2 regions of the Paenibacillus sp. USHLN196 genome follow, and region 2 is predicted to be linked to the other one. Evidence: riboswitches for the same ligand, from Rfam matches in the RefSeq annotation. Region 2 holds a riboswitch; the other holds the start of a gene.

Region 1 (7,585 bases), on a different contig from region 2:
GTATATTTTATTATATACGTAAATGCGTCATCTAACAATTAAAAAAGACGGAAAAAAGTGTATTTTGTGATGTTAAATGGCGTAAATACGTTAAATAAACAAATAAAATGACAAAAAAACACGTCGGCAAGGAGGTTGCCGCGTGTTTTTTGTTTGTCCGAATGAAGGCAAGTGAAGCTGAGGAGAAAGAGGATTAGGCCCTGTAGGCATGAAGTCCAGCTCCAAGCATATGGAAACTGGGGAAAAACGATTTCATGGACATCGAGGTTGGCTGTGCCAGTCCATCCGCAGCCGAGGCGCTGACGGTGTTCCATTCATTCTCCAGATCTGCGGCCAGGCGGACCATCAGATCTTTGGTTATATCGTTATTCAGGGGAATAACTTTGGAGGCTTCGGTTATGCAGGCATTCATGGCTGAATGCAGATAACCAAGGACCGCCTCCTCGACCGGGATATCGAGATGGTGGTTAATCCAGGCATGAACAGTGGAGAGGCAGCCAACCGAATCATATTTGGCGAAGATCTGTTCGAGCTGGCTGAAATCAATCCAGGGGTGCAGAGCGCGTGCGAGTCTGATCAATCGTTTGCCCATAACAGCAGCTTGTTCTCTGAGATCTCCAGGAGTTCGCTGAACATGGACGAGCTTGTCGATCAGAGCTATCCGCCATGTATCCTTGTGATCTGCTGCGGTATAGATGCCTTTTATGGCCATCCCTTCAAGACGAACGATGCTGGGATGCAACTGACAACGCATGAATGATTCGAGATCTTCAGCATTACGAATGGTACCCTCCTTGATATGGATATCCATGCCGAAGGAATGGGTGAACCCTCCGACCTGAATAGAGGAATCAAGCAGTTTGACATAATCGAGCAGCTTATTCCCACGGTTCACAATCATTCGCCTCCTGTGTTCGTTAAATGTCACTTAAAGTAACATTTATTTACCTTTTTGTTTGCTTTGTGTTTGAAAATCCGAATTATATGATAGTTATCTTCCCATAAACGTCCGCTTTTTGTCAATAGAATCCTTGTAATTTATGGTTTTAAATTGATAAATCATATGTTGTGTTATCTAATATATCATTCAACGTCAGTTGTTATCAGAGTGTAGGGGAAGACTATATATTACTATATATAAATGATTACACAGATCGGCTCTATCCGGAAAAGAGGGGATCAAAACTAATGATATGCAGTTCATGACTGAACATGACGAGAATATGCGATTTTTGAGGAAAATGCCTGGCTGATAAAGAAGTATTAAAAAGTGCTTTACTTTTAGATCTAAAGCCGGTATAATCAATTCTGTTGCCGATTATTTACGACATGCGGTCGTGGTGGAATGGCAGACACGCTATCTTGAGGGGGTAGTGGGCGTATGCCCGTGGAGGTTCGAGTCCTCTCGACCGCATCATATGAACGATTAAGAAGAAGCTTTCCTTTATTGGAAAGCTTCTTCTTTTTGTATTTTCGGCCAGTAGAACCTCAGGTCAGAAAAAAGGCCATCCATTACCGGGGCGATCGTCCGGTTGCGGGTGGCCTGTGTGTTATTTTTGAAGCAAGTTCTTGATATCTTCTTCAATCTTGTCGGGTGTTGTTTTGGGAGCGTAACGTTTCAGTACCTGTCCGTTCTGATCCACAAGGAATTTGGTGAAATTCCATTTGATTGCTTTGGAGCCGAGCAGGCCAGGAGCTTCTTTGCTTAGATGCTGGAAGAGAGGATGAGCGCTTGAGCCGTTCACATCAATTTTCTCGAACATTGGGAAGCTCACGCCATAATTCATCTGACAGAACTCTGCAATGTCGTCGGAAGATCCTTTTTCCTGTGCAAACTGGTTGCTTGGAAAACCCAGAACTGCAAAAGGGGCATCCTGAAACTTGTCTTGCAGTTCTTGCAGACCTTTGAATTGAGGAGTAAGGCCACATGAGCTTGCCGTATTCACAATCAGTAGCACTTTGTCACGGTAGTCGGACATTTCAACTTCTTGACCGCGAAGGGTATTCACTTTGTAATCGTAGACTGTCATCTAAATCGCCTCCATGATCTAATCTTATACCTCTTATTATATTGGTTACAATTAAATATTGCAAAACTAATATGGTGTTAAAAGAATCAAAACAGGCAAGTTGTGCAGAATACGTGAATGAATATCGATGTGATTTTCGTCAGAGTGAGAATTAGATAGCCTTGAAGAGATGGGTAGAGTATAACCTTATTGTAAGCGTTATTATGGATGGGTATTGGCAAAAATCTGCCGATTCGGTGATCTGGGCGGACTTTACACCGTCATGTCGCGGGTGTATGATTCATAACGTAATTTCAATTTAAACTAAATTGTACTTGAAAAACGAAACAAACGATAATATCGCTCGATCTTACTTTAAGATATACGAACGATGTTTTAATCGCTGAGTTTCCATTCATTGATGAGTGGGAAACGGGGGAACCAACGGAATGCGCTGTCCAGGACAGTGGTATTCATGGGGTGAATTTTCCGGTGACAGCCGGAAATAGGGCGACTCTCGCGCCCGAATCCGTCAGCTAACCTCGTAAGCGTTAAAGGGAGAGGCAACAAGCCGTACGCTGGTTCATGGTGTTTTCGCCATGGGTTATTTAAGAAGCGTTCGGGAGGCCTTGGTCCCCCACGCTTCTTTTTTGTTGTCTTTTCACGCCAAGGGAGGAACGAATGATGGATACTGAGATGATCTTAGTGACTGCTCCAAATGAAGCAGGACGCAAATTTATCAAATTGCTGATGTACAAAAAAATGCCGTTTGCCGTTCTAACCAACAGTGCAGGGGAAGAGCGTAGACTCCGTAGAATCGGGGTAGAGCATGTCATTCGAATGAACACGGCTGCAGCTCAAAAATGGTTTTTGCCGCAGGGCAGCGTAGGAAACGTGTTTATTTTCGAGAACAGCCTGAATCTGACCTGTCGATATTTGCAGATCTGCCGTTCGTGGACATCGAAGTCCCTGTGCGTCATTACGGAGCAGAGTCATCCAAAGGGCATTTATCGAGGAATGGGTGCAGACCGGATTGTGTATTCACTTAATGGAGAAGTCGGCTTTCTCCTGAATGGTTAGTGCGCTAGCTTGTTAGCTTGTGATTGCTCCGGTGTAAGGGGCCTGTTATAATTGAATATATCAATAAACGGAAATTTGAGGAGACTCATGCTTGATGGTGGGTCTTCTTTTTTATGGTTTTATAGGTAGTTCAAAAAGTCCGCTTTTGATTACGAAGGATGCCTGGCGGCATCCTCAGCATCGAATATGAAATTCAGCCGAAATGTCCGTTGCTCACGTAGTTTTCCCTACGCTCCGCTACTCCATTTCTAGCTTCATTCCATCTTCTCGGTACTGAAAACCAGACTTTTTGAACACGAACTTTTAAATAAGGATAAGGAATCGCCTGTGGCTTACAAGGAGGAATTGGCGTGCCGGATGTAGGTGGATTGAAGTGGTTGTTTTTTGATGTTGGAGATACGCTGGTGGATGAATGGGAGCCGGTTGATGATATTATCGGACAGTTCGTTCGCGAAGCTTGCGCTTTGGGGTATCCGGTGAAGATTGAGGCGGTACGAGAACTGTTCGCGAACTGTTACCAGAATTATGAGCAATGGCCGATGAGAGTGGCTATTCGCACATTCATTGGAGACGAGAAGCACCAGAAACAGATTCAGGACAAGCTGAAGTTTCAAAAAGATCTTGAACATCCTTTTCCTTCAGCGGATTCGGTTCTTCAGCACTTGTCGAAGCATTATCGCATTGGCATTATTGCCAATCAGAGTCCTGGAACGGAAGAGAGACTGGAGAGCTACGGGTTGCGAAAGTATGTTGATGTTCTGGCCTGTTCGGCTGAAGAAGGGGTGTCCAAGCCAGACCCTGAGTTATACGCTGTGGCCTTGAAGCAGGCCGGTTGTGAACCAGAGGAAGCCGTCATGATCGGCGATCGGATCGATAATGACATTATTCCTGCTCGGAAGCTGGGCATGCGTACGATACGGATTATGCAGGGTTACGGGAGATTCCAGCCGGAACTATCGGATGACGAACGTGCAGATTGGACCGTTGATTCATTGGATCAGCTCCTGCCGTTATTGGCGCCAAACCAGAATTAGATGATTGCGTACAAGATTTTCTACTATAAATGAAGACACGTTGCTGCAGAGCAACAATAAAAGGCTGATCAACTTGGGTATCGCATACCGGAGTCGATCAGCCTTTTTATTATTTAGTCAATTAGAATGAATTAGAACAAGCGGATCGTCTGAATGATCAGATATACATTTAGCACAACGATAACAGCGGCAATGACCCATGAGATGATTTTGAGCCATAATTTGTTGGCGAACGCACCCATGCTTTTTTTATCACTCGTGAACATCACCAAGGGAATTACAGCAAAAGGTAATTGAAGAGACAGCACGACCTGGCTCAAAATGAGCAGTTCTTCTGTGCCATGTTCTCCAGCGATGGCTGTAACAATTACAGCAGGGATGATGGCGATCAGACGTGTGACCAGTCTACGCAGCCATGCTGGAATTCGAATATTCAGGAATCCTTCCATGACAATCTGCCCAGCGAGTGTACCTGTAAGAGTAGAGTTCTGACCTGACGCCAACAGCGCCACACCGAACAGGATACTTGCAACAGTAGTACCTAATAGAGGCGTTAGCAGATGATAGGCATCAGCGATCTCCGCAACCTGCGTCATGCCGGCACTGTGGAATACAGCGGCAGATACAATCAGAATGGCCGCATTGATGAACAGAGCCAGTGTCAGCGCGATTGTAGAATCCATGGTCGAGTACCGAATGGCTTCTTTTTTACCCTGTGGTGTCTGTTCGATCTGACGGGTCTGTACAATGGAAGAATGCAGATATAGATTATGCGGCATCACGGTTGCTCCGATAATACCGATGGCGATATAGAGCATGGCCGGGTTCTGCAAAATCTCTACATTGGGTACAAAACCATGGAGAACGCCGCCCATATCCGGTTTTGCCAGGAACAGGTCAATCCCGAAGCAGAGGGCGATGGTCGCCATCAGCACAATGACGAGAGTTTCCAAAGCTCGGAAGCCTTTGTTTTGCAGTACAAGGATCAATAGTACATCGACTGCGGTGATAATAACGCCGTATAACATAGGAATGTTAAATAACAGCTTTAACGCGATGGCAGAGCCAATGACTTCTGCCAGATCCGTGGCTGCAATGGCAAGCTCACACAGAACCCATAACATCATGACGACAGGCATGCTGAAGCGTTCGCGACAGGCTTGAGCCAGGTCCCGTCCGGTGACGATGCCGAGCTTCCCAGCCAATGATTGAAGCACAACGGCCATCAGGTTCGAGAGCAGGATGACGGATAACAAGGTATACCCAAACTGTGAACCGCCTGCAATATCTGTTGCCCAGTTGCCGGGGTCCATGTAACCTACGGCAACGAGGTACCCTGGGCCTACAAAAGCGAGGAATTTCTTCCACCATGCAGCATTTTGCGGAACTTTCATCGAGCTATGTGCTTCTCCAAGAGAAGGGGCCATGCCAGCAGTAGACAATGATTCTCTTGAAGGCGTGTTGAACGGATTTTTTTTACTCATACGATAATCACCTGACTTTGAATGATTGATTTTGAGATATTGATGCGGGACGAACCGCTCATGATATATCTAAATTTTTATGTTTATTGTTACATTGTACTCCTTCAATTATTTTTGTCTAGTGCAACTTTTATGTATAAGGACAAAATCTGGACTGAAGCATAAAAACGCCCCTTCGTATATTACCCAACCTCAGGAAAAATACAGCGATGGAAGCTGATATGCATGAAAATGATAAAGATGTAAAAGCTGATAAAGATATAAAATGCGTTTCAAAATGAGCCAGAAGTTTAAATTGAAATGAAGGCAGTTAAAACTAATGGATAAGGGAGAGATTCTTAATGGAAGCTTTATATACAGCAGTAGCTACAGTTAAAGGTGGACGTACAGGTTCGGTAACTTCTTCGGATGGCGTGCTCAAGCATGATCTGAAAATGCCAAAAGAGCTTGGTGGTTCCGGTGGTGAAGGTACCAACCCTGAGCAACTCTTTGCCGCTGGATACGGAGCATGTTATGAAAGTGCCCTTGCCAATGTAGCACGCAAAGCAGGTGTGAAATTGGAGGATGTGGTCGTTACAAGTAACGTATCCATTGGTAAAGACCCTGCGGATGACGGTTTCCAGCTGTCTGTTCGTCTGGACGTGAGCATGCCTGGTGTGGATCACAGTCAAGCAGAGGATCTGGCTCGCAAGGCACATGAATTCTGCCCGTATTCCAAAGCAACACGCGGTAACATTGATGTTGTATTAAACGTAGTCTAAGACCTGACTCCCGGTAGTAACGGGGAAGATATAGAGCAGGGTATCCTGGATACCTGATGTTCAAGTACAAAGCCCTGCTGGCAACCGGCAGGGCTTTGTATTGGTTATAATATATGAATATGATGCAGGAGATTACACGCAAGATCGCGTACTATTTTACATAATTGCACTCCCACTTGATGCTACACATTCCATAAAGGGGGAACGAAGATGAGTATTGAAGAGATGATCGAGCGGCGATTTGTATGTACGAAATGCAGGGGGACGGATTGTAACATTAAGGAAGTTTCCATGTCAGGAGCAGGCCTGAGCAAGGTGTTCGATATTCAGCATAATCACTACCTGTTCGTGGGTTGTACTTCCTGCGGGTATGTTGAAGTTTTCGATCCGGATGTCTTGAAAGGGAAAAAACAGGGGCAGGTGGGCACGATTCTGGATATTCTGTTTGGCGGGTAGACATGCGCGAGTTGACATTGACCTGAATTTTCTTTAATATAACTTAGTACTGAGTAGTGTCATTGCATGAACCAAATTTGAATTAAACAGGTGATATCCATGTCTTATAGACCGCGTATTGCAGATTTAGAATTAGCTTATGGTAACAAGGAAGACGGATTGTATGAATTCAAAATGAATTTGGTAGACGGTACTAAATGCCGTGTATTCTACTCCCGTTCTCCGGAATGGAAGATGACCAATATCAGCCGTCTGCAGAAAACGCCTTGTCCAGTATGTCGCAAAGATTTCATTTGCAAATGTATGGACCAATGGGCAACTGACCTGCATCATCAGATGATCGATGACCAATGGATGGAAAAGGCAGTTACGGAGTAATTGTCGGACAGATACGAGCGTGGGCACAATGCCTGCGCTCTTTTTCTTTTTATCTCCCATAAAATAAAATTTAAGATTAGTGAACAAGATGGCTCAAAGTGGGTAAGTTACTCTAACCGCAACAATAGGAGGCAGCCAATATGACAGCAAATCAAACGGATGTGCATCAGGGACATCCCATCGTACTGGTGGATGGCGTCTGCCACTTCTGTCAGGGATTAACCAAGTGGATTATCAAGCGTGACCCGGAAGGGAAATATCATTTTACTTCGCTCCAATCCGATATAGCCAAGGAATTGCTGAAGAAGGGCAATCTGTCGACAGACAGTATGGACACCTTTGTGCTGATCGAAAATGGAAAATACTATACACGTTCGACTGCC
Region 2 (7,585 bases):
CTTGTCACGAGGGACATGATACATGGCTTCGAGCAGCATGACAGCACCTCCTGAATATAGGATAAGTTATAGCAATATATAACCAAGTTAGCCAGCAAATGAACCATATTTACTGTAATAAAATGTATTATTTTCAGTGTTTTCAAGGCTTTTTTTCATAGCATATCCAGCTTCTTACTGGATATACTTACAGATTATTACGAAAAGGGGTACCCGGAACAAGCTTGAAATTCAAGCCCTCTCAGGGTACCCCTATGCAACGTGCTGAAACAAATGTTAACGAATAGCTTGCTCGAACTCAGTACGGATGGATTGAAGCAGTTCCGGCTGGCTCAGGACGTCGTAGGCTGTTGTAGCGAGTGCCTTGGCTCCCAGAATCATCCCGTCCAGGGCACGCTCTTGGAGTGCAAGATCACGGAAGGCTATGGAGTGCAGTGTGTGCACCTCGTCTACAACACGAATGTAAGGATGGATGGCAGGACATTTCAGGGAAACGTTACCGATGTCCATGGAGCCATGATCGTTACCACTCACAATCTCTTCTTGAGGGATGCCCAGTTCCATCAGATTTTGACTAAAAGCAGCTGAGAATGCTTCATTGGTGACCATCTCGTCATAGGACGTTTCATAGTTGGACGTCACCAGCTTGCAGCCTGTCTGGAGAGCAGAGCCTTCAGCGATCTGAATCACACGTTCCGTGAGGATATTCAGCTCTTTTCTGGTTGCTGCACGTACATAAAATTGAGCGGAAGCATAGTCAGGAATGATGTTTGCCGCTTGACCCCCGTTGTTGATCACACCGTGGATACGAACGGTGCTTTTCACTTGTTGCCGGAATGCATTGATTCCATTGAACGTTTGAATAACGGCATCAAGTGCGTTAATGCCTTCATGTGGACTTGCAGCAGCATGTGAAGATCTGCCATGGAATTCAAATTGTACAGCATCAATAGCCAGTGAACTGCCTGATTTTTCATAGGCATAATATGGATGCGCCATCAGAGCGACATCGCAGTCATCGAACAAACCTGCTTCAGCCATAGGAACTTTGGCACCACGTGTCTCCTCAGCGGGTGTCCCAAACACTTTAATTGTTCCGCCGACTTCATCCAGAATGGATTTTAGCCCAACAGCAGCCCCAAGACTCATCATGCAGATCAGATGGTGACCACAAGCGTGACCGATCTCCGGCAACGCGTCATACTCACACAGTAATGCGATGGTAGGGCCGGGTTTGGCGGCAGAATAGGTTCCAATAAAAGCTGTGTCTAGTCCAAGGATTGGAGCCTCTACAGTGAACCCGTGATAGACCAGTTCTTCTTTTAGACGAGCAGAAGCAAGGAACTCTTCATTTCCCAGTTCGGGGTTGGCACCGATATATGATGAAATGGCTTTAAAACGGGAAGCATATTGATCAATAACCGTCTGGATCTGTGATTTGTTAGATGTCATTAGTAAACTCCTTATGCAAAAATGAAAATAATTCATTGATTATATCATGTTTGCTTCATTTTTTCAGAAACAAGTCAAGATTTGTAATGTCAAAATGCATTGCATAATCATGCATTGTACTTTATAATGACTCAGTCATCAACATGAGAAGCATACAAAGTATTGTAAGGGGAGAGAACAAGGTTGAAATTGATAAGTCGTTACACTATGATGCTGTTGACCTTTGTCGTTCTGCTGACGACTGCCGTTCCTGTGGCACTTGCAAGTGGGACTACAGACAATTCAAGCAGTAAAAAGCTGGTGCTCGGTACAAGTGCCGATTTTGCACCCTATGAATTCCATAAAGTGATCGATGGCAAAGATCAAATCGTTGGTTTTGATATTGCCATTGCCAAAGAAATTGCCAAAGACCTTGGCGCTGAGCTTGTCATTGAAGATATGGGCTTCGACGGACTCCTGCCTGCATTGCAGAGCGGTCGTGTGGATCTGGTCATCTCGGGCATGACACCAACCGATGAGCGGAAGCAAAGTATTGATTTTTCCGACACCTATTACAAGTCCAAACAAGTAATCATGGTTCGCAGTGCGGATAAAGACAAATATCCGACGATGGCAGAACTGGAGAATGAAAAAATAGGGGTTCAGAAGGGTTCCATTCAAGAGACGATTGGACAGAATATCCCAGGAGCGAAGCTTACTGCGCTCGATAAAATTTCTGATATTGTGTTGCAGTTGCAAACGAATCGTATAAATGCAGCAATCGTTGAAGATACCGTTGCTGCGGGATATCTGGACGATGTGATTGCACTTGCTCCTGCTGTTCCTGATGAAGAACAGGTAGAAGCAGCAATTGGAATCCGTAAAGGTAATACAGAGTTGCTAAGTGCGGTAAATGGAACGCTCGAGCGATTGAAAAGTGAAAATAAGATCGAACAGATGGTCACAGACGCCAGTCTCCTGATGGCTGATAAAGTGAACAAATCACAAAATATAATTGAAGTGTTCTGGCAATACAAGAGCTTCTATGCAACAGGTGTAGGATACACGCTCCTGTTATCTGCACTTGGTGTAATATTTGGGGTTATCATCGGACTGATCATCTGTTTGTTCCGTCTGCATGATGTAGCCATTCTGCGTTGGATTGGAACAGCATATGTCGAAGTCATTCGGGGTACTCCGATGCTAGTGCAATTGATGATAATCTATTACGGATTGGCCCTGACATTTGGTATTAATTTTAGTCCCCTTCAAGCGGGTATTATCACACTTTCCATCAATAGTGGTGCCTATCTTGCGGAAATTTTCCGAGCAGGTATTCAAGGGGTGGATCGTGGCCAGTTGGAAGCAGCTCGCTCCCTCGGAATGGGCAGAGGTGCAGCCATGCGTTACATCATATTGCCACAGGCTTTCAAGGCCGTATTGCCGGCAATTGGTAATGAATTCATAACGATCATCAAGGAATCCTCCATTATCTCTGTTATCGGTATGGTGGACATTATGTATCAGGCAAGTGTTGTCAAAAACATTACGTACCAAGGAATGAGTCCGTTTGTTATTGCGGCAGCCATTTACTTTGTATTGACGTTCATTTTGTCCAAGCTGCTGGGACGACTGGAAAGGAAGTTGAGTGCAAGTGATAGACGTTAGACAATTACACAAATCTTATGGAAATAACGATGTGCTTAAGGGCATTAACGTGACCATTGGCAAAGGCGAGGTTGTCGTGGTCATCGGTCCTTCCGGTTCAGGTAAAAGTACATTCTTACGTTGCCTGAACCTCTTGGAACAACCTACATCAGGTGAAATCGATTTTGAAGGTGTTTCAATAACGGACCCCAAGCACAACATTAACGCGACTCGTGAAAAAATGGGGATGGTGTTCCAGCATTTTAACCTGTTCCCACACAAAACGGTGCAGCAAAACATTACAATTGCCCCAATCAAAGTGAAGAAGCAATCCACGCAGGAAGCAGAGAAAATTGCTGCTGATCTGCTTAACACTGTGGGCTTGTACGATAAGAAAGATACATTCCCGAATCAGCTGTCCGGTGGACAGAAGCAGCGGATCGCCATTGCAAGAGCATTGGCCATGCAACCGCATGTCATGCTGTTTGACGAGCCTACTTCGGCACTGGACCCCGAGATGGTTGGTGAAGTGCTGGATGTCATGAAACGCCTTGCAGAAGGCGGGATGACCATGGTCATCGTGACGCATGAAATGGGTTTTGCACGTGAAGTGGGAGACCGGATCCTGTTCATGGATGGCGGGGTTATTGTGGAAGAAGGAACACCAGATGAGGTGTTCGGAGCACCCAAAAATCCACGAACACGTGATTTTCTTGCTAAGGTACTCTAAATTCATGAATCAAATAGCGTTACTGACTTTATGTCGGTAGCGCTATTTTTTTATGCGTAATATCCACTAATGAAATCGAAAAGTAACTTTTCTGTTACCTAATATTATGAATCGGTGTATCCAACATCTCGAAATTATCCAGTATTCTTACAGATGATGACGTGCAGAAAATTATTTGGTAAGAATTACTACAAGTTCAGGTTACAAAATTGTGATATATTGAACTCTGCCGAAACTTCCGGACAGGGAGTGCGGGGGATGTAACAATGCAGATCGTGCAGGGGGAAGATATACGGCACACTGCTTGGGGTGAATTAGGGGTACATAATGATTCCAAATGTAACGAAGAACCTATAGGGTGGGCTCCTCATCCGAATCCGACAACTAACTTCGCAGGCACAATGAGGGAGGAAGACCATGATTAACAAGAAACGTATAGCCAAAACAGCAGTAGCATTATTGACAACAGCAATGCTTATTCAAGCCGTTCCGGCTCACGCAGATTCAGTTCATGTGGCCAAAGAGGGGGATACCTTCTACACCTTATCGAAACAATATGGAGTAGCACTTAACACGTTGGTTAAAGCAAATAACGACATTTCGCCTTACAACATTTATGGTGGTTTGAAAATTACAATCCCCGGCAAAGCAAACAAAGTTGCTGCTGCCGCTACGGAAAGCAAGGCTCAAGCGAAGACGGTTACCACAGCAAGCTTGGACGTTAACGCAGATAACAAAGTGGTTCAAGCCTGGGGCAAAACGTTTGATTACAGTAAAGCAGTGAATGTGAAAGCAACGGCATACTCTGCAGATCCGTCCGAAAATGGAGGATGGGGTCCTGTGGATTACTTCGGCAATGATCTTGAACTGGGTACGATTGCAGTTGATCCAAGTGTGATTCCGCTCGGAACCAAAGTATTGGTCACAGGTCACAGCCATCCAGGATTGCCCAAACAGGCTTTTGTAGCCACAGCACGTGATGTGGGTGGAGCAATCAAGGGTCACCGAATTGATATCTTCATTCCGGGTAGCAAGCAGTCCGTAAGCACATTTGGTTTTCAGGATATCGAGCTGTACATTCTGAAGTAGCAAGTAATTACATCTAATGAATTCAAACAGGGTGTCTGGCAGTCGCTAACTTGCGATTGAACAGGCACCCTTTTAACATTCGTAATCATTTCTTGACACGGATCATGGACATTCTAATCTTTGGCCTTAGGCAATCCCAACATTTCGTCCAACGTGACCAGTTCATATCCGCGGTGACGCAGTTCCTCAATGACTTCGGGCAGAGCCTCAATCGTGCCGTTCAGGTTAGAGCCCACACCGCCTCCTGCATGCTGCAGAACGATGGAACCAGGTTTCACGGCAGATAGGATATTATCTTTCACCTTTTCCTTGGAGAGGCCTTTCCAGTCCAACGAATCCACATTCCAGTTCACAATGCTATAATGCTGTCTGGCAGCCCATTTCAGCTGTTCCTCATTAATGTCACCATAAGGTGGCCGTATCATTTTGGGGGTATATCCCGTGAGGTGGTGAATAATATCGCCGGTATGTAAAATTTGTTTGCGAAAGGCATTCATCGACAGCTTACCGAATTCCGGATGATTATAGCTGTGATTGCCAACGATATGTCCTTCCTTAACCATGCGTTTTACCAGATCCGGATGTTTCTCAGCACGACTACCCACGATGAAGAAGGTAGCTCTGACTTTGTATTTTTTCAATACATCCAGCACCTGCGGAGTAAATCGTGGATCGGGCACATCATCAAAAGTCAGTGCAACCTGTTTGGTTGAAGGACCATTGGTTTTGAACGTATCGGCATATTTTTGACGTAATTGTCCCAATGTCAGTTGTTCTTGTTCCGCGGAATCTGAACCTGATACCGACTCACTTGGCGGGCTTGAAGCATCCCGCGATGAAACAACTGGAGCATGATACCCTCCGAGAAAAATAACGATAACCATCAGCATAATGAGGCGTACGCGCATAATAACGGCCTCCTTTTCCAAAATGACGTTCTCTTTGGTATGCCCGGGGTATCCATAAGTTATGCGTAGTGTGAGAATTTTCATTGCCGATGTAGCTCATGAAAGCCATAATTCCTCCATATATAACATATAGAGAAGGATAGGTGGATGGCTATGAGTACATATGATTTGAAATCGATACGTTTACAGGTGATTGAAGCAGGAGAGGATAAGGTTTTTCTCGTTACCGGAGGAAAGGCGCATATTGGCGCTGTAGCCACGTTCTATGTCGATCATGAGCGGGTTAGTGGGACTACGGTACATATTCCGGGTCATAAGGAACAAGAGCTCTGTGAACGGCTTGCCCGAAAAGCTGCCCTGCAGCTGAAAGTAACCGTTACGGTAATTATGGGTATCCATTTTGATTCCATTACACGGATGCAGATCGACGAAATCGTGCAGACTGCAGAGAGGTTGATGGAGGATCATCTGAATAAGGATAAACAATCTTCCTGACGTAAGAGCAATCGCATGTTTTGATTTTATTTGCTAAAATTGAAACGAGATGTAGATTCTTACGTATGTATAATTATATACGATGTAATATCGACTAGGAGGAATACCATAATGTCCATTTTCAAACGATTGCGTGATTTAACGATGTCTAACATTAATGCCATTATTGACAAGGCAGAAGATCCAATCAAGATGACGGACCAATATATCCGTGACATGCAAGAGGATCTGGAGGATGCGGAGAAAGCAGTAGCCGCACAGATCGCCATTGAGAAGAAATTCAAGCAGTTGTTCGAAGAGCAGGAAGCGCTTGTGAAGAAACGTGAAGAACAGGCGCACACGGCGGCACGTGCTCAGAACCTGGACCTGGCTCGCCGGGCTCTTGAAGAGAAAAAGGTTGCTGAAGAGAAGATGGCTGAGTACAAAACCAGCTATGATCAGAACAAGGCTTCTGCAGATAACCTGCGTGGCAAGCTCGACGAGATGCGTAAGCAGTTGACTCAAATGAAGAACAAACGTGAAACATTGGTAGCCCGCTACAATGCAGCAAAAGCCCAAACGGAAATCAACAAAGCGTTGAATGGATTTGGCTCGGATACGGCAAGTGCCGGCATGAAGCGAATGGAAGAGAAAATGATGCAAATGGAAGCACAAGCTGAAGCAAGCAACGAGATGTCATCCAAAGGCAAGTCGCTTGATGAAGAGTTCGAGAAGCTGGGTAAAGACAAGGCTGTTGAAGACGAACTGGCAGCATTGATGAAACAGTACGATAATAAGAACTAACACCTTGGTTGTCAGCAGGGTTAACCAGCGGAGGAGAAGAGTGTTTCTCCTTCGCTTTTAAATGCGGTTCATGTTGATATGTGGGGGCTGTGTAAATGGATTTGAACATTTTGGCGATGCTGGTCTGGACCGGATCTGGTGCGGTTTTGCTGTTTGTTTTGATGTATGTTGATTCACTGTTTACGAAATATAAGGATTTTGCTGAAGTTAAGGCTGGCAATATGGCTGTTACTACACGTATGGTGATGAAATTATTTGCGCAAGGGTATGTTCTGGCTACGTCCATTTCTACGGCTGGTCACCTGGGAGAAGCACTGTTGGTCTCCGTTGTATCCTTTATCATTTTGTTGATTCTGGAGAGTGTCGTACACTTTATGATTCGCAAATGGGCCACTCTGGATCTGGATACCGGAATTCAGCAAGGGAAGACAGGATACGGGTTGTTCTCTGGCGCTTTACATATCGTGGGCGCACTGATTATTGCAGCTTGTTTATAAGATAA

Evidence for each region. A riboswitch is a leader RNA that binds a small molecule or an ion and turns the genes downstream of it on or off. The one in region 2 is predicted to bind cyclic di-AMP.
Region 1: another riboswitch for cyclic di-AMP. It lies ahead of WFI24_RS06305 (hypothetical protein); the one in region 2 lies ahead of WFI24_RS02885 (3D domain-containing protein).

What each region holds. Positions count from the first base shown of each region.
Region 1 covers NZ_JBBCYH010000002.1:658,616-666,200, forward strand. Annotated here, with positions in the region: gene WFI24_RS06290 (urease accessory protein UreF) at 194-895, opposite strand; tRNA gene WFI24_RS06295 (tRNA-Leu) at 1,332-1,414, shown strand; gene WFI24_RS06300 (glutathione peroxidase) at 1,551-2,030, opposite strand; cyclic di-AMP (ydaO/yuaA leader) riboswitch at 2,401-2,575, shown strand; gene WFI24_RS06305 (hypothetical protein) at 2,691-3,089, shown strand; gene WFI24_RS06310 (HAD family hydrolase) at 3,440-4,123, shown strand; gene WFI24_RS06315 (Nramp family divalent metal transporter) at 4,255-5,550, opposite strand; gene WFI24_RS06320 (organic hydroperoxide resistance protein) at 5,949-6,368, shown strand; gene WFI24_RS06325 (zinc ribbon domain-containing protein) at 6,579-6,824, shown strand; gene WFI24_RS06330 (hypothetical protein) at 6,924-7,202, shown strand; gene WFI24_RS06335 (thiol-disulfide oxidoreductase DCC family protein) at 7,343-7,585, shown strand, end outside.
Region 2 covers NZ_JBBCYH010000001.1:666,862-674,446, reverse strand. Annotated here, with positions in the region: gene WFI24_RS02905 (alpha-glycosidase) at 1-39, opposite strand, end outside; gene WFI24_RS02900 (M20 family metallopeptidase) at 277-1,452, opposite strand; gene WFI24_RS02895 (ABC transporter substrate-binding protein/permease) at 1,663-3,099, shown strand; gene WFI24_RS02890 (amino acid ABC transporter ATP-binding protein) at 3,086-3,808, shown strand; cyclic di-AMP (ydaO/yuaA leader) riboswitch at 4,026-4,223, shown strand; gene WFI24_RS02885 (3D domain-containing protein) at 4,226-4,897, shown strand; gene WFI24_RS02880 (polysaccharide deacetylase family protein) at 5,011-5,805, opposite strand; gene WFI24_RS02875 (prenylated flavin chaperone LpdD) at 5,959-6,300, shown strand; gene WFI24_RS02870 (PspA/IM30 family protein) at 6,412-7,083, shown strand; gene WFI24_RS02865 (DUF350 domain-containing protein) at 7,179-7,580, shown strand.